Regions from separate parts of the Kitasatospora sp. NPDC053057 genome, predicted to be linked through region 2. Evidence: riboswitches for the same ligand, from Rfam matches in the RefSeq annotation. Region 2 holds a riboswitch; each other region holds the start of a gene.
The links. Region 2 has a riboswitch for cyclic di-AMP ahead of ACIG5E_RS16735 (transglycosylase family protein). Riboswitches for the same ligand answer to the same signal wherever they lie in the genome.
Positions count from the first base shown of each region.

Region 1 (3,956 bases), on a different contig from region 2:
CGAAGACCCGTCCGGCACCGCGCAGGATCGCGGCGGTCATGGCCTTGCCCGGGTAGGGCTTGAAGACGACGGGGCTGGTGAAGACGACGTCCTCGGCCAGGAGGGCCTCGATGCCGTCGTGGTCGCCGGCCTCGACGGCTGTGCGGAAGGGGTGCACGGCGGGCTCCATAGTCAACAAATTGAATAGCTGCTGCGCGCGAGCTTAGTCCCGTGGTTCAGACGCTGTCGAGGGTGTGCCGAGCCCCGGCGGTCGCGAGGGTGCCAGGGGGGTTCCGGGCGGGACCCGGGCCGCAGGCGGACGATTCCGCCGCCGAGCCCGGCACCCCCGCCCCCTGACTCTCTGCCACCTCCGCCCGAACCGAGCGGCCCGAACCGATCTGGAGCCACGAACATGCCCCTCTTCCCCGGCGCCGCGAGCGCCTACCGCACCTTCCGGCCCGGCCTGCCCGAGGCCGCCGTCATCGCGGGTACGCCGACGGCCCGGCTCACGCACCGCGATGTGAACCGGGCCGGTCAGGTGGCCGCTTGGCAGCCCATCAGCCGCCGGGCATCCGGCCGACGGGCGGTACTCGCCCGGACCCATCGGTTCGAACAGGCCGATCAGGTCCGATCAGGCCGTACCGATCGGGAGAGGTCCGATCAGTACGCGCTGTGCACCTGCCAGAACGCCCAGGCGGCGTTCGGGCTGCCGTAGACGGTGTTCATGTACTGCAGGGCCCACTTGAGCTGGGTGGCGGGGTTGTTCTGCCAGTCGGAACCGGCCGAGGCCATCTTGTTGCCGGGCAGCGCCTGCGGCAGGCCGTAGGCACCCGAGCTCGGGTTGGTGGCGTGGATGTTCCAGCCGCTCTCGTGGCTGATGATCTGGTCGAACGAGGCCAGCTGGTTCGCCGGGACGATCGAGGCGGCGAGCGCCTGCAGCGCGGCCGGGGTGTTGGCGACAGGGGTGGCGGCCAGCGGGCTGGTGGCGGCCGGCTTGGCCGGAGCCGGGGCGGCCCCGCCCAGGGTCAGGTGCTGGCCCGGGTAGATCTTGCCCGGGCCTTTGGTCAGCACGGACTTGTTGAGGTCGTAGAGCTTCTGCCAGCCGCCCTGCACGTTGTGCGTGGTAGCGATCTTGGTGAGGGAGTCACCGCTCTGGACGGTGTAGACAGCGGGCGCCTGCGGGGCGGCCGGGGCCGAGTGCGCCGGGGCGGGCTTGACGGGGGCGGCGTTCGCGGCGGTGGCGGCGACCACCGGGATGCCGGCGCCGACGCCGACGACCACGGCGGCCGCGACGATGCGCTTGACGGAACCGACAGCGAACAGGCTGGGGCGAGCGTTGACGGGCAGCATGAAGTGCGATTCCTCTCACACGCCTACGAGGTGAGCTGTCGGGTTCGGGCTGGAGTTGCCCGGCCGCGCAGAGACGCGGCTTCACCCCTAGCCCCGCCGGAACCAGTCCGGATGAGGCGACTTACCTGTGGGTCCCCCGCCCCTGCCGCGGTGCTTCATGGATGCACGTGCCCGCCCGATCCAGCGGCAGGATTCGGCGTTCCGGAGAGCGGGGTTCGTTTCGTACGGAGACGAACGAGAAGGACCGTAAACGGCACAGAGCCAATAGCACAAGCCATCGTGAGCTGGATCACGGCCCGGCCGGATTGCCCGAATGATCCACAATAGTGCTTGATAACGATGCGATAACGTCCCTATGAGTGCGTATCAGTGCGGGCCGCCGGGCCCAGTTCGGCGGCCACCGCCCGATGGCGCGCCGTACGGGTCGCGGGTTCGGGCCCGGCGCGCCCGCCCCGGGGCACGCCGACCTGAGCGATAGTCAGCCCGCCTGCCAGCCCTGCGTATCGACGCCGCCCGACACCTCGACTGCCGGTCGTACGGGGTGCGGGTGCGGAGGAAGTCGGCCTGGTCCAGGTGGCCGACCGTGCCGTCGGCCCGGTGCACCACGCGCAACGGCTCGCCCGCGCAGTAGCCGTCCAGCCCGGTCCAGGTCCCGCCCGGCTCGGGCTGGAACCGTGAGGTGCGGGCCGCGCCGCCCAGCGCTGTGAGCTCCAGCACACGGCCGGCTCGCAGGTGCGGCGCGACCACGCTGGCGCCCCAGCACCAGGGGCCGGTCAGCGGTAGCAGCTCCGGGTCGGTATCGTCCAGCGACCGCCGGAAGCGCGGGAGGCGGTACGGCGACGCGATATCGTCTCTCCGGCTCCGCCCAGGCCAACTGGTTCGTCGACCACGGCAGCGGCTGGTCCGCCGACGGCGCGACGCTGCCGCGGACGGTTGACCGGGAACAGGCGAACCCCGGGCCTCAGCGGATGATCGGCAGCACCGGCTCCGAACTGCGCCCCGCCGCCGCCTCGATGAAGGCCACCGGGTCCGTGGCCTCGGCCAGCAGTCCGCGGGTGAAGTGCAGCGCCCCCTCGGCGGGCGCCGGTCCGCCCACGGCGGCGATCAGGTCGAGCAGGTGGACGGTGGCCTCCATCAGCGCCACCTCGCCGAGCGCCCCCACCGTCACCTTCCCGAGCAGCTGGTGCTCCACCACCGTGTCGGGCGAGAGGTCCGCGATCCCGGCCAGGGCGGCCGGGCCCTCGGTGCCGAACCGGGCGATCAGCGCGGCCGGTTCGGTCGCCTTGGCGGCCTCCTTGGCCATGTCGGCGATCTGCCCGGCGGCGGTGTGGGCGAGCCCGCCCGGCTGGTTGAACGTCCGCAGGATCTCCGCCCCGCCGGTCATCCCGGCCGGGCCGTCGACCACGGCCTCGCGTAGCCCGGCGAACTGCTCCGGCACCGGCGCCACGTGCGCGTAGAGGTCCCGGACGGTCCACTCGGACAGCCGGGTGGGCCGGTCCCAGTCCTCCGCGCTCAGGGCCGCGCCGCGCTCCGCCCAGGACGCCCACGCCTCGGCCAACAGCTCAGCCACGCGGTTGTTCTGACTGCTCATCGGTACCTCCTCGAACCAATGTCCACCGGAGCGCCCCACGCTACCCGCCCGCACGGACAAAACCACTTGCGGCCCCTTGCCGCGGCCGCCACCATCGGCCCATGACCGACACCCCCGCCCGCCCGCTGCCCGTGACCGCCGCCGCCCGCCCGGCCGCCGTCCAGCAGCAGCCCGGCCGCGCCCGGAGGCCCGACCGCGCACGCGCGTGAGGGCCGCGCTGGTCGCCGGCCTGCTCGCCGGGTACGGCGTCGCCGTACCGGTCGGGGCCGTCGGCGCCTACCTGGTGGCACTCACCGCGCGGACCTCACTGCGCACCGGGGCCTGCGCCGCCCTCGGCGTGGCCACCGCGGACGGGCTGTACGCGCTGCTCGCGGTCCTCGGCGGCACCGGCCTCGCGCCGCTGCTGGAACCGCTCGCCCGCCCGCTGCGCATCGGCTCGGCGCTGGTGCTGCTCGCCCTGGCCGTCCGCACCGCCGCCACCGCCCTGCGCGGCCGCCGCTCCACCACCGCACCGGCCCCCGGGGCTCCGCCCGGCCCCGCCCGGGCCTTCCTCACCCTGCTCGGGATCACCCTGCTCAACCCGCTCACCGTGCTCTACTTCGCCGCCCTGATCCTGGGCAGCCGCGGCCAGGGCGGCAGCACTTCGGGCATTCTCTCCCCGGCCGTGTTCACCGCCGCCGCCTTCGCCGCCTCCGTCTTCGCCGCCTCCGCCAGCTGGCAACTGCTGCTCGCCTCCGGCGGCGCCCTGCTCGGCCGGGCCCTGACCGGCGCGCGCGGCCGGCTGCTGACCGCCCTCGGCTCGGCCGCCCTGGTGGGCTGGCTCGCCGTCCGGCTGCTGCTCGGCTGAACCGGACCGCCACTCCCCCGCCACCGACGACGACCCACCACCGACTACGACCCGTGACCAATCCGGGCGTCTCCCAGGCCTGTTTTCCACCTATTCGTACCTTGTATCCTGGTTCTGTATCCGCTGCGTAACCTGCCCCACCGGCCCGGCTCCGGCACGGCCCGGCTGACGGCCCCGGCACCGACTCGG
Region 1 is NZ_JBITZP010000018.1:145,020-148,975, reverse strand. It holds gene ACIG5E_RS20570 (nuclear transport factor 2 family protein) at 1-157, opposite strand, end outside; gene ACIG5E_RS20565 (LysM peptidoglycan-binding domain-containing protein) at 640-1,329, opposite strand; cyclic di-AMP (ydaO/yuaA leader) riboswitch at 1,337-1,538, opposite strand; gene ACIG5E_RS20560 (maleylpyruvate isomerase N-terminal domain-containing protein) at 2,291-2,920, opposite strand; gene ACIG5E_RS20555 (LysE family transporter) at 3,126-3,767, shown strand.
Region 1: another riboswitch for cyclic di-AMP. It lies ahead of ACIG5E_RS20565 (LysM peptidoglycan-binding domain-containing protein); the one in region 2 lies ahead of ACIG5E_RS16735 (transglycosylase family protein).

Region 2 (3,956 bases):
TCGCGGTGGCGCAGCGGGCGCACGACGCCGGGGTGGACGTGGACGCGGCGCTGCGCTCGGCCGCGCGCGGTTACCGGGACGCGGTGCGCGCGGCCGAGGGGCTCAAGTCCGAGTAGCGGCTCAGGCGGCCGTGGCGGTGCTCTCGACGGGACGCCGCTGCGGCGGCACGAGTTCGCCGATGGCCTCGCCGATCAGGGCGACCAGTTCGGCGAGGCGCTCCAGGTCGAGGTGGTCGGGCAGGTCGGCGAGGGAGACGATCCGCTCGCCCTTCGGGCCGGCGACGCAGAAGAGGTCGATCGGCCCGAGGTGCTTCTCGGCGGTGTCGACCAGGGCGGCGACGTCGCTGGGCCGGCGGATGTCGCCGCAGACGCCCACCACGGGGCAGCCCGGCTGGTCGAGTTCGGCGGCGAGGTCCTCGGCGATCCCGACGTGCTGGTCGGCGATCAGCATCCCGGCGGCGCCGGCCGCGGTGAACCGGCGGGCGAGGTCGGCTCCCGAACCGCCGTCGAGTACCGCGATGACGACGACTGCTCCGCTGACCCGCATGGCCTGCTCCTCCCTGTGGGCGACACCGCACCGGCGCCCACGCGTACTGCGGAGGATCGTAGGCACGTCCTGACCCTCCGCAACAGGGATTACCCCGCAGGTGACCAGGCTCACGCCTGCCACCCGGCCAAGAGCTGTCCAAGGGCTGTCCACGGACCGTCCACGGGGCGTCCACGGAGTGTTGGTGTGCTGCTCGCGTGCCGCTCACGAACGGTTCGCGAGCCGGTGACGCGGCGGCGGCGCCCCGGAGGCCGTCCGGGCGCGTCCGGTCCAGCGGTTACGGTCGACCCATGCCAGCTCAGCCCGACGGCGCCCAGCCCGCCGCCCAGCCCGCCCCGCAGCTCTTCACCTGGGAGTTCGCGGCCGACCCGTACCCCGCCTACGCCTGGCTGCGCGAGCACGCCCCGGTGCACCGCACCAAGCTGCCGAGCGGCGTGGAGGCCTGGCTGGTGACCAGGTACGCGGACGCCCGGCAGGCGCTCGCGGACAGCCGGCTGTCGAAGAACCCGGCGCACCACAGCGAGCAGGCGCACCGCACCGGCCGGGTGGGCATCCCGGGGGAGCGGCAGGCCGACCTGATGACCCACCTGCTGAACATCGACCCGCCGGACCACACCCGGCTGCGCCGGCTGGTGTCGAAGGCGTTCACCCCGCGCCGGGTGGCCGAGTTCGAGCCGCGGGTGCAGCAGCTGACCGACCGGCTGATCGACGGCTTCGCGCAGCGCGGTTCGGCGGACCTCATCCACGAGTTCGCCTTCCCGCTCCCCATCTACGCGATCTGCGACATGCTGGGCGTGCCGGCCGAGGATCAGGACGACTTTCGCGACTGGGCCGGAATGATGCTGCGACACACGAAGCCGGGCCAGGGCGGCAGCCAACGCGGCGGCGTGGGGCGGGCCGTGAAGCGGATGCGGGCCTACCTGCTGGAGCTGATCCACCGCAAGCGGGCGGACCTCGGCGACGACCTGATCTCCGGTCTGATCCGGGCGAGCGACCACGGCGAGCACCTGACCGAGAACGAGGCCGCCGCGATGGCCTTCATCCTGCTCTTCGCCGGGTTCGAGACGACGGTCAACCTGATCGGCAACGGGACGTACGCGCTGCTGCGCAACCCGGACCAGCGGGCGCGGCTGCAGGAGTCGGTGGTCCGCGGCGAGACGGCGCTGCTGGAGACCGGGATCGAGGAACTCCTGCGCTACGACGGGCCGGTGGAGCTGGCGACCTGGCGGTTCGCGACCGCGCCGCTGACCATCGGCGGGGTGGAGATCCCGGTCGGCGACCCGGTGCTGGTGGTGCTGGCGGCGGCGGACCGCGACCCGGCCCGGTTCGCCGACGAGAACACCCTGGACCTGGCCCGGAGCGACAACCCCCATCTGGGCTTCGGGCACGGCATCCACTACTGCATCGGCGCCCCGTTGGCCCGGCTCGAAGGGCGGTCCGCGCTGGCCACGCTGCTGTCCCGGCTGCCCGATCTCCGGCTGGCCGAAAGTCCGGAGAATCTGCGCTGGCGAGGCGGTCTGATCATGCGTGGATTGCGCGAACTTCCGGTCGAATTCAGTCCGGAGATCCGGTCGCCGCACGCCCGTACTGAGCCATCGGCACACTGACTTGGCGTCGTCTTTCGGCCTCTGACGGTGGTGTGAACGCCCATCAAACCGGACAAAGCCCCGCCGTCGGTGGGCGATCGAACACGCGCCGTAATTTCTGTGTGATGTCGGCGATATGAGCTTGTGATTAGTCTGAGGATCTGTCTAGTCTCCCTGGAGTTCGCAGCTGCGGACCCCGTGCGCGGAACGCCGAGTCCTGCCCGCCGCGCCACGGGAAACCGACCAGACCCTGGGCAGGGGCGGGGGAACCAGGTTTGTTGCCGTTCCTCCACGGCTTGGGGTGAAGCCGCCCAAGCGGAACCGTTTCCGCCGACGGCGGCCGGGCCACCTCCCGGTCCGAACCCGACAGCTCACCTCGCAGGCGTGCGGAGAGGGACCTCTTCATGCTGCTCGTTGGAACTGGCCGTCATCGTCGTCGCACCCAGGCCGAGAAGGCCATCGCCGTCGCCGGTGTGGCCGGCGTCGGACTCGCGCTGCCGCTCCTCACCGCCACCGGCGCCTCCGCCGCGCCGGCCTCCTCCTGGGACTCCGTCGCCCAGTGCGAGAGCGGCGGCGACTGGGGCATCAACACCGGCAACGGCTTCTACGGCGGCCTGCAGTTCACCTCCAGCACCTGGAAGGCGTACGGCGGCACCGCCTTCGCGCCGCAGGCCAACCAGGCCAGCCGGGCGCAGCAGATCTCGGTCGCCGAGAAGGTGCTCGCCTCGCAGGGCCCGGGCGCCTGGCCGGTCTGCTCCCAGAAGGCCGGCCTGAGCAAGGGCGGCGCCCCGGCGGCCGTGGACACCTCCACGGACACCAGGGCGCAGTCCGCCCCCAAGCAGCAGGCCCCGAAGCAGCAGGCCCCCAAGGCCGCCGCGAAGCCGGTCCAGCAGTACGCGCCGAAGCACGCCGCCCCGAAGCGGGCCGAGCAGCCCGCCGAGCAGCCGGCCGCCCAGCAGTACACCCCGAAGCACGCCGCCCCGCGCGCCGCCCAGCCGGCCCCGGCCGCGCAGACCGGCCACGACTACACCGTCCGCTCCGGTGACACCCTGTCGGGCATCGCCGCCACCCAGGGCGTGTCCGGCGGCTGGCAGGCGCTGTACGACGGCAACCGCGGCACCGTCGGCGGCGACCCGAACCTGATCGTGCCCGGCCAGGTCCTGCACCTCGGCTGAGACCTGACGGCTGGGACCCTGACGGCTGAGACCTGACGAGGGGCCGACCGACCGGTCGGCCCCCTTCGTCCGCCTTCGCCCATCCCGGTGGGACAAGCTGGGACAAGCAGGTGAACTACCGGTGGGTAGTGGGGCCACACGCTGAGACGGAGCCGAGGTCGACGTGGTCCCGGGAGCCCGGGCGGTTAGGCTCTGGTCGTAACGACTCCGCAATCCTCCGGCCGACAGCACCACCGTCAGCCGGACCCTGCTTCCGCAAGGAGATGCCTCGTGCCGTCCATCGATGTCGTCGTAGCCCGTGAGATCCTCGACTCCCGCGGCAACCCCACGGTCGAGGTCGAGGTCGGCCTCGACGACGGCAGCACGGGTCGTGCCGCTGTTCCGTCGGGTGCCTCGACCGGTGCCTTCGAGGCGCTGGAGCTGCGCGACGGTGACAAGAACCGCTACTTCGGCAAGGGCGTGGAGAAGGCCGTCCTGGCCGTCATCGAGCAGATCGGCCCGGAGCTGGTCGGCTACGACGCCACCGAGCAGCGCCTGATCGACCAGGCCATGCTCGACCTGGACGCCACCCCGGACAAGTCCTCGCTCGGCGCCAACGCCATCCTGGGCGTCTCGCTGGCCGTCGCGCACGCCGCCTCCGAGGCCAGCG
Region 2 is NZ_JBITZP010000013.1:185,540-189,495, forward strand. It holds gene ACIG5E_RS16720 (MazG family protein) at 1-116, shown strand, start outside; gene ACIG5E_RS16725 (SDR family NAD(P)-dependent oxidoreductase) at 121-546, opposite strand; gene ACIG5E_RS16730 (cytochrome P450) at 837-2,153, shown strand; cyclic di-AMP (ydaO/yuaA leader) riboswitch at 2,364-2,531, shown strand; gene ACIG5E_RS16735 (transglycosylase family protein) at 2,537-3,307, shown strand; gene eno (phosphopyruvate hydratase) at 3,578-3,956, shown strand, end outside.

Region 3 (3,956 bases), on a different contig from region 2:
GGCGGCACTGGTGCAACCCAGCAATAAGCGCACGCAGCGCATCGGGCTGCGGGCGCTCGTCCGGCTCTCGTCCTGGGGGATGGGCACTAAATCTTCATACCCTATTTCCACCCCCAACGGCCGCACCCCTCCCTCCGCCCACACCCGACCCGCACGCCACAGCGGCCCGGCGCCTGCGCGAGAAGTCGACGGGGCCGACTTCTCGCGCACTCGTTCGCCGCTGCGCGCCCATCCGCACGGGAGCGGGTTTGCGATACAGATGGAGCGCCGAAAGTCGACGAGGCCGACTTCTCGTGCGTTCGTTCGCTGGTGTGGGCCATTCGCGCGGGGCCGTTTCGGCTGACTCCTCGCCTCTGTCGCTGCGGCGGCTGCCGGGCCGACTTCCTACTCCTCCTCCGCCTTCGGCCACGAGTGGAGGCCCGTGGTGAGGGTGGCGATGAGGCGGTTGTGGGTGGTGGTGAGGTCTTCGGCGAGTTGGAAGGCGCCGGTGATGGAGAGGGCGGCGAAGCCGTGGGCGAGGGAGCGGACGGTGCGGGCGGCGTGGATCACCTCGGGGCCGTCGAGGCCGTAGCCGCGGAGGACGGCGACGATGACGCCGACGAGGCGGGTGGCCGCGTGGGTGAGGTCGTCGTCGGGTTGGGGGGCCTGGGGGAGGGCGGTGTAGCGGTGCGGGTGTTCGGTGGCGTAGGCCTGGTAGGCGCGCAGGACGGCGGTGACGGCGTCGTCCCCGCTGCGCCCGACCGCGGCCTCCGCGAGCCGGTCGGCGAGTTCCTCGGTGACCCGGACGGCGATGAGCCGCCGGAGTTCGGCGAGACCGCCGCTGACGTGCTTGTACAGCGAGGGGGTGGCGACTCCGGCGCGGGCGGCGACGGAGGCGAGGGTGAGGGCTTCGGTGCCCTGGTCGTCGATGAGGGCGAGGGCGTGGTCGACGACCTGGTCGGGGGTCAGTCCTACGCGGGGCATGGCTTCTGGTTCTCCGTGAAGCGTGGGGGGAGGACGGGTTCAGGCGAGTACGGGTTCAGGCGAGTTCGGCGAGGAAGGGCAGCAGGGCGTCGGCGACGGCCCGGGGGTTGTCGGCCATCGGGTAGTGCCCGGATCCCTCGATCATGACCTTCCGCGCGCCGAGCTTCTCGGCCTGGAGGTCGGCGACGGCCTCGGGCTTGGGGAAGTCGGGGTCCTTGCTGCCCATCAGCACGAGGGCGGGGCAGCGGACGGCCGCGCTCCAGCCGATCGGCGCGGAGTCGCCGGTGACGTGGCCGCGGGTGGCGGTCCTGCGGCCGGGGGTGCGCAGGGCGGCGACCAGCCCGTCCACGTAGCCGTCGAGGTCGGCGGGCCGGGGGCCGGGGAAGGCCATCTTGCGGAGGTAGTAGCCCCAGACCGCGGGCCACTGGACCATCGCGGCGCCCATGACGACCATGACGCCCTTCATGAGCGCGTTGGCCCGGTGCTCGACGAAGGCGTCGATGAGCGCGATCCCGGCGACCCGCTGGGGTGCGTCCCCGGCGAGCTTGACGACCGTCGCGCCGGTGTAGGACTGCCCGACCAGGACGGCCCGCTCGATGCCGAGGTGGTCGAGCAGGGCGAGGACGTCGGTGGCGACGGCGGAGGGGCTGTAGTCGTCCCAGACGATCGAGGACTCGCCGAAGCCGCGCAGGTCCATGGTGATGACCCGGCGCCCGGCCGCGGTGAGCAGCGGGTGGAGGTGCCGGTAGGCGCGGCGGGAGTCGAGCATCCCGGGGAGCAGGACGACGGGGGTGCCTTCGCCCTGCCGGGTGTCGTCGTACGCGAGGCGGCCGCCGGGGACGTCGAGGTACTGGGTGCTCGGGGTGATGGTGCCGTTCATGGTGGGCCTCCACGGGCTCGCTCGCTGCTGCCGATAGCCATAAAGCTACGGCTAATAGCCTTAGCCGTCAAGGGGTCGCGGCTCACGCGAAGGGCCCCGTTCAGGTCCCTTCGACCCTGAACGGGTCGTGCTCGCTGAGCAGCTTCTCCAGCCGGGCCTGGTCGACCCGGGCGACGGTGTCCGAGGACTCCTGGCGGTCCCGGATCACCTTGGCCAGCGTGAACGAGGAGGTGACGGTGTAGAGGAGGCCGATCCCGAGGAAGGCCCGGGTCCAGCCGCCGACGGGCAGGTAGGCGATCCCGGCGGCGAGGGCCGTGCCGGAGATGGCGAAGGAGAGGACGGCCTGGGCGTAGTACGCGGCCGTGGTGCGTGACTGCATCGGTGCGCTCATGGCGCCAGGATGCGGTGGGCCGGCCGGGGTGCACATGAGTAGGAGTACTCAGATGAACCGGGTGGCTGAGGGGTCGTTCGTTGACGTCCGATCACCTGTTCCCCAGCCGTCGCGGACGGATGGCTTGGAATCAGGGCCTCCTAGGATTAACGTTTGATAACGCAGCGCGGTCGTCAACGCCGTACCCAGACGGCACCGTGCGCCGTCGCCTAATCCCGCCGGCCGGCCTCCGGGCAGGCCAGGGAGCCGGGGAACCATGTTCCTTGGGGTGAATCGGCGGGGCTCCGGCCCGGCCGTAGGAGACCTTCCTGCTCCGAACCCGTCAGCTAACCCGGTAGGCGCGAAGGAAGGAAAGGAGCGCGCCTCCGTGGCGTCGACGCACACCCCGGCACACCCGGCCGGCCCCGCAGCCGGTACCCAGCTCCTCGACCACCCCGGCCCGAACGGCTCCGAGCCCCGCGACTCCGGCCCCGCCGACCCGTTCGTCCCGGAGGCCGAGGCCAACCGCCACCGGATGCCGCGTCAGACCCGAGGGGCCTCCCCGCTGCTCGGCGTCACCGCCGTCGCCGCCACCCTGGGCGCCACCGGCTTCGCCTCCGCGACCCCGGCCGCCGCGCCCGCCGTCGAGGCCCCGGACGAGACCCCGGTCGCCCTGGCCGCCGATCCCGGCCTCGCGCTCGCCGCCCGCATCCAGCAGCAGGCCGACAGCCAGCGCACCGCCGCCGAGGAGAGCGCCCGCGTGCAGGCCGCCCAGGAGGCCGGGGCCAAGGCCGCCGCCAAGGAGGCCGAGGCCAAGCGCGCCGCCGAGGAGGCCGAGCGGGCCAAGGCCGCCGCCCTCACCCTGCCGGTGAAGGACTACAACCTCTCCGCCCACTACGGCCAGAGCGCCCGCTACTGGGCCCACCTGCACACCGGCCTGGACTTCGCCGCCGACACCGGCACCCCGGTCTACGCGGTCGGCCAGGGCACCATCACCTCGGCCGGCTGGTCCGGCGCGTACGGCTACCGGATCGTCGAGACCCTGCCCGACGGCACCGAGATCTGGTACTGCCACCTGTCCTCGATCATCACGGGCTCCGGCAAGGTCACCTCCGGCCAGCAGATCGGCAAGGTCGGCGCGACCGGCAACGTCACCGGCCCGCACCTGCACCTGGAGGTCCGCCCCGGCGGCGGCGCCCCGGTCGACCCGGAGACCTGGCTCCAGCAGCACGGCCTCAACCCGTAACGGCCCCGGGAACCCGTCACAACGTCGGGGGGAGCAGCCCCGGGGCACGCCCGGGGCTGCTCCCCCCCCCCGCCACCTCACTCCGGCGGCAGCTGCGCCAGGTACGCGTCGATCTCCTCCGCGCCCGGCTCCGGCGCGAGCTCCGGGAACTCCTCCACCAGCAGCCGCGGCAGCCCGGGCACCGTCCACTCGCCGAGCAGGTCGAGCGCCACCTCGGCCGCCGCCGCCTCGAACTCCTCGAAGCCCCCGGCCAGTTCGTCCGGCATCGGCCGCCCCAGCGCGGTCAGCTCGGCCAGGTTGCGGTAGCTGCGCCGCATCAGGCCCTGCTCCAGCAGCCGCCGCGCGCCGTCGGTGGCCATGCCGACGGACAGCACCCGGCCCGGCCCCCAGCCCGGCTCGTCCGGCTCGTCCAGCCAGCCGGTCGGCACCAGCGCCTCGTACCCGGCCAGCCGCTCCTCCTCGCCGAGGCCGGCGAAGCCGGTCAGCCAGTCCCGGAC
Region 3 is NZ_JBITZP010000048.1:25,655-29,610, reverse strand. It holds gene ACIG5E_RS33420 (SpoIIE family protein phosphatase) at 1-87, opposite strand, end outside; gene ACIG5E_RS33415 (TetR/AcrR family transcriptional regulator) at 385-963, opposite strand; gene ACIG5E_RS33410 (alpha/beta fold hydrolase) at 1,019-1,843, opposite strand; gene ACIG5E_RS33405 (YiaA/YiaB family inner membrane protein) at 1,944-2,234, opposite strand; cyclic di-AMP (ydaO/yuaA leader) riboswitch at 2,431-2,589, shown strand; gene ACIG5E_RS33400 (M23 family metallopeptidase) at 2,602-3,459, shown strand; gene ACIG5E_RS33395 (hypothetical protein) at 3,537-3,956, opposite strand, start outside.
Region 3: another riboswitch for cyclic di-AMP. It lies ahead of ACIG5E_RS33400 (M23 family metallopeptidase); the one in region 2 lies ahead of ACIG5E_RS16735 (transglycosylase family protein).

Region 4 (3,956 bases), on a different contig from region 2:
TCGATCCGGCCCTGCTGACCCACCACCCGGCCGTCCGCCCGCTCGCCCTGGACCGCCACGGCCTGGTGCTGCGCCTGGACCACTCGCACGGCCACCGTGACGTCCGCCTGGTCTTCCCCGAACCCGCCTGCGACACCGAGGACTTCGGCCACCGGATGCACGAGCTGCTCACCGCCGCCCAGTACGGCCTGCCGGCCCACCGCGGCTAGCGGCGCGCAAGTCCCGCCTAGTCACGCTCCGCCGCGTCCTCCAGCACGATCCGCCCCATCCGCGCGTACAGCTCCGGCCGCCGGCGCCGCAGCACCAGCGCCGTCACCACCCCGCCCAGGAACATCCCGATCACCAGGTACGGGATCAGCCGGAACAGCAGGGTGCCCGCCGCCGCCCCGGCCGCAGCTCCCCGGTTGACCACCAGCAGCGAACACGCGGCGGACCGGAAAGGGCGGGAAACGGCAGTGGCCGGCCCGGGCCGCACGAGAGGTGTGTCTCGCGCGGCCGGGCCGGCCGTGGGCGTGTCCCGCGCCCAGGTCCACTGGTGCGGCGATCACCCGGTCGAGCGGTCACCCGACATGACCATCCCGGGCGGTCGATTCGCCCCGCATCAGCGGTGGTTCAGAAGGACCCGCGGAGGACCCGCGGGAGGACCCTGAGGATCAGAGCGCGACGCCGTGCGCCCGCAGGTAGGCGACCGGGTTGATGTCCGAGCCGTACTCCGGACCGGTGCGGATCTCGAAGTGCAGGTGCGGGCCGGTCACGTTGCCGGTGGCACCGGAGAGGCCGAGCTGCTGGCCGACGGTCACGTTCTGACCGACCTTCACGCCGATCACGGAGAGGTGCGCGTACTGCGCGTACTTGCCGTCGGCGAGCTTGATCTCGACCTCGTTGCCGTAGGCGCCGCCGTTGTCGGCCTTCACCACGACGCCGTTGGCGACGGCGCGCACCGGGGTGCCGGTGGAGGCGATGAAGTCCTGGCCGGTGTGGTGGCCGGAGGCCCACATCGAGCCGGCCACGCCGTAGGCCTCGCCCAGCACCGGCTTGGCGAGCGGGGCGACGTAGCCGGCGGTCGCGGCGACCGGGGCGGCGGTGACGACCTGGGCCGGGGCGGCGGTCTGCACCTGGGTCTGCAGCTGGGCGCCCGGCTTGGCTGCCTCGGTCTGGACCTGCACCTGGGCGTTCGCCGCGGCGGAGGCGTCCTGGGTGACCGGCGCGGACGGCTTCGCCGGAGCGGCCGGCTTCGCGGCGTCAGCGGCGTGACCCGCCAGGGCCAGCTGCTGACCGGGGAAGATCAGGTTCGGGTCGGCACCGACCACCGAGCGGTTCTGCTCGTACAGCGCGTGCCAGCCGCCGTCGACGTGCTTGACGTCGGCGATCTGGGACAGGGAGTCGCCGCTGACGACGCGGTAGCTCTCGTGGGCAATGGTCGAGGACGCGGCAGCCACCGAGGGAGCAGCAGCGTGCGAAGCGGCCGGAGCGGTGTGTGCCTGGGCGCTCATCGCGCTCACCAGCGGCAGGACGAAGGAGACGCCGGTGACGGCGGTGGCGATGCCGATGCGGGCGGCACGGGGCAGGGCGATACGACGAGCCTGTGCAGGCATGGAACTTTCCTCTCCGACGCCTGCGAGGTGAGCTGTCGGGTTCGGGCTGGAGTTGCCCGGCCGCATGCGCGGCTTCACCCCAAGCCGGTCCTGGACGTCCGCGCTCCGAAAAGCGCGAACTCCGGTCCGGCGACTTACCTGTGGGTCCCCCGCTCCTGCCGTACAGAGTTCAGTTCGAACCACCGGGCAGCGGCAGGACTCGGCGTTCCACCCGGCGGATCCGTCCGGACTGGCCGGGCGGTCGCTGAACTAAAACTCATCCGTTCGGGTGAAGCAATGTCGATCTCTTGAACCGGCAACCAACCCCCGGAACGCGGTCACCCTCCGGATGATCCGCCGCACGGTAAGTACACAATCCATTCACCCCCCGCCACTGATCCACGACTCTGCGCCCATCGCGGGACCCCTGCGGGACCGTCCGTTCACGCACCGTAGCCGACCGACACACCCGCCCGGTGACCCTTGTCACGTACGCCCCGGCGGGCGCAGGATCGGGCCGTGGCCACCTCTGACGCCGGCTCCCTGCGCCTGGGCACCGCGCAGGGACGCTGGGTACTGCTCGCGACGGTGCTCGGCTCCAGCATGGCGATGCTCGACGGCACCGTGGTGAACGTCGCCCTGCCCCGGATCGGCACCGACCTCGGCGCCTCCCTCGCCTCCCTGCAATGGACCCTGAACGCCTACCTGCTCACCCTGGCGGGCCTGATCCTGCTCGGCGGCGCACTCGGCGACCGCTACGGGCGGCGCAAGGTCTTCCTGATCGGCGTGGTCTGGTTCGCCGCCGCCTCCGCGGCCTGCGCCGCCGCCCCGACCATCCACGTGCTGATCGCCGCCCGCGCCGTCCAGGGCATCGGCGGCGCACTGCTCACCCCGGGCTCGCTCGCCATGCTCCAGGCCGTCTTCCGCCCTGAAGACCGCTCGGCCGCGGTGGGCCTGTGGTCCGGTCTGGGCGGGGTGTCCGCGGCCGTCGGCCCCTTCCTCGGCGGCTGGCTGGTGGACGGGCCCGGCTGGCGCTGGATCTTCCTGCTGAACCTGCCGCTGGCCGCCGCGGTGATCGCGGTCACCTCCCGATACGTCCCGGAGAGCCGGGACGAGTCCGCCACCGGCCGCTTCGACGTGTCCGGCGCCCTGCTCGCCGCGCTCGCCCTCGGCGCGATCACCTACGCGCTCACCGCCGCCGGGGAGGGCCTGTCCCCCGGCGTGTGGGTCAGCGGCGCGCTCGGCCTGCTGCTCGCCGCCGCCTTCGTGGCCGTCGAACGGCGGGCGCCCGATCCGATGCTGCCGCTCGGACTGTTCTCCTCCCGGCTGTTCACCGCCGTGAACCTGGTCACCCTGTGCGTCTACGCGGCGTTCAGCGGGGTGTTCTTCCTGCTGGTGGTGCAGCTGCAGATCGTCTCCGGCTTCTCACCGCTGGTCTCCGGCTTCGCACTGGTGCCGATCACGCTGCTGATGCTGACCCTGTCCGCGCGCGCCGGGCGCCTCGGCAAGCGGATCGGCCCGCGCATCCCGCTCACCGTCGGCCCGCTGCTGTGCGCCGCCGGGGTGCTGCTGATGCTGCGCACCGGCCCGGGCTCCTCCTACTGGGTGGACGTGCTGCCCGCGGTCGCGGTGATGGGCTCGGGGATGACGCTGCTGGTCGCGCCGCTGACCGCCACCGTGCTGGCCGCCGTCGAGGTGCGGCACGCGGGAATCGCCAGCGGCGTCAACAACGCCGCCGCCCGGGCGGCCGGCCTGCTCGCGGTGGCCGCCCTCCCGGCGATGGCCGGGCTGAGCGGCAACGCCTACCGGGTGCCCTCCTCGGTGGACTCCGCCTTCCACACCGCGATGCTGATCTGCGCGGGCCTGCTGGCCGGCGGCGGGCTGATCGCCGCCGTCACCGTCCGGGGCAACGTGCTCGCGCCCGAGGAGCAGCCGGTGGCCGAGCCGAACTGCGACTGGCCGTGCTCGACCACCACCCCGCCGTTCGACCCCGGCCACTCCCGGACGCCCGAGGGCCCCGCCACCGGAACGGCGGCAGAGCCCTCGTCGGAGAACTGAGGCTCCGTCAGAGACTGCTCCTACTAGAGGATGTCGGCCGGCGCGTACTTGGCCGCCTCCGGGTAGGCCGCCGCGACGGCCTCCACCCGGCGGACGACCTCGGCGACCTGCGCCCCGGCCGCCCCGGTGAAGGACAGCTTGTCGGCCAGCAGCGCGTCCAGCGCGGCCCGGTCCAGCGGGATCCGCTCGTCGGCCGCGAGGCGGTCCAGCAGCTCGTTCTCCCGGGCGCCCGCGCGCATCGCCAGCGCGGAGGCGACGGCGTGCTCCTTGATGACCTCGTGGCCGGTCTCCCGGCCGACGCCCGCGCGCACCGCGCCCATCAGC
Region 4 is NZ_JBITZP010000023.1:36,091-40,046, reverse strand. It holds gene ACIG5E_RS23890 (DUF2470 domain-containing protein) at 1-209, shown strand, start outside; gene ACIG5E_RS23885 (hypothetical protein) at 227-412, opposite strand; gene ACIG5E_RS23880 (peptidoglycan DD-metalloendopeptidase family protein) at 654-1,595, opposite strand; cyclic di-AMP (ydaO/yuaA leader) riboswitch at 1,598-1,780, opposite strand; gene ACIG5E_RS23875 (MFS transporter) at 2,094-3,632, shown strand; gene purB (adenylosuccinate lyase) at 3,656-3,956, opposite strand, start outside.
Region 4: another riboswitch for cyclic di-AMP. It lies ahead of ACIG5E_RS23880 (peptidoglycan DD-metalloendopeptidase family protein); the one in region 2 lies ahead of ACIG5E_RS16735 (transglycosylase family protein).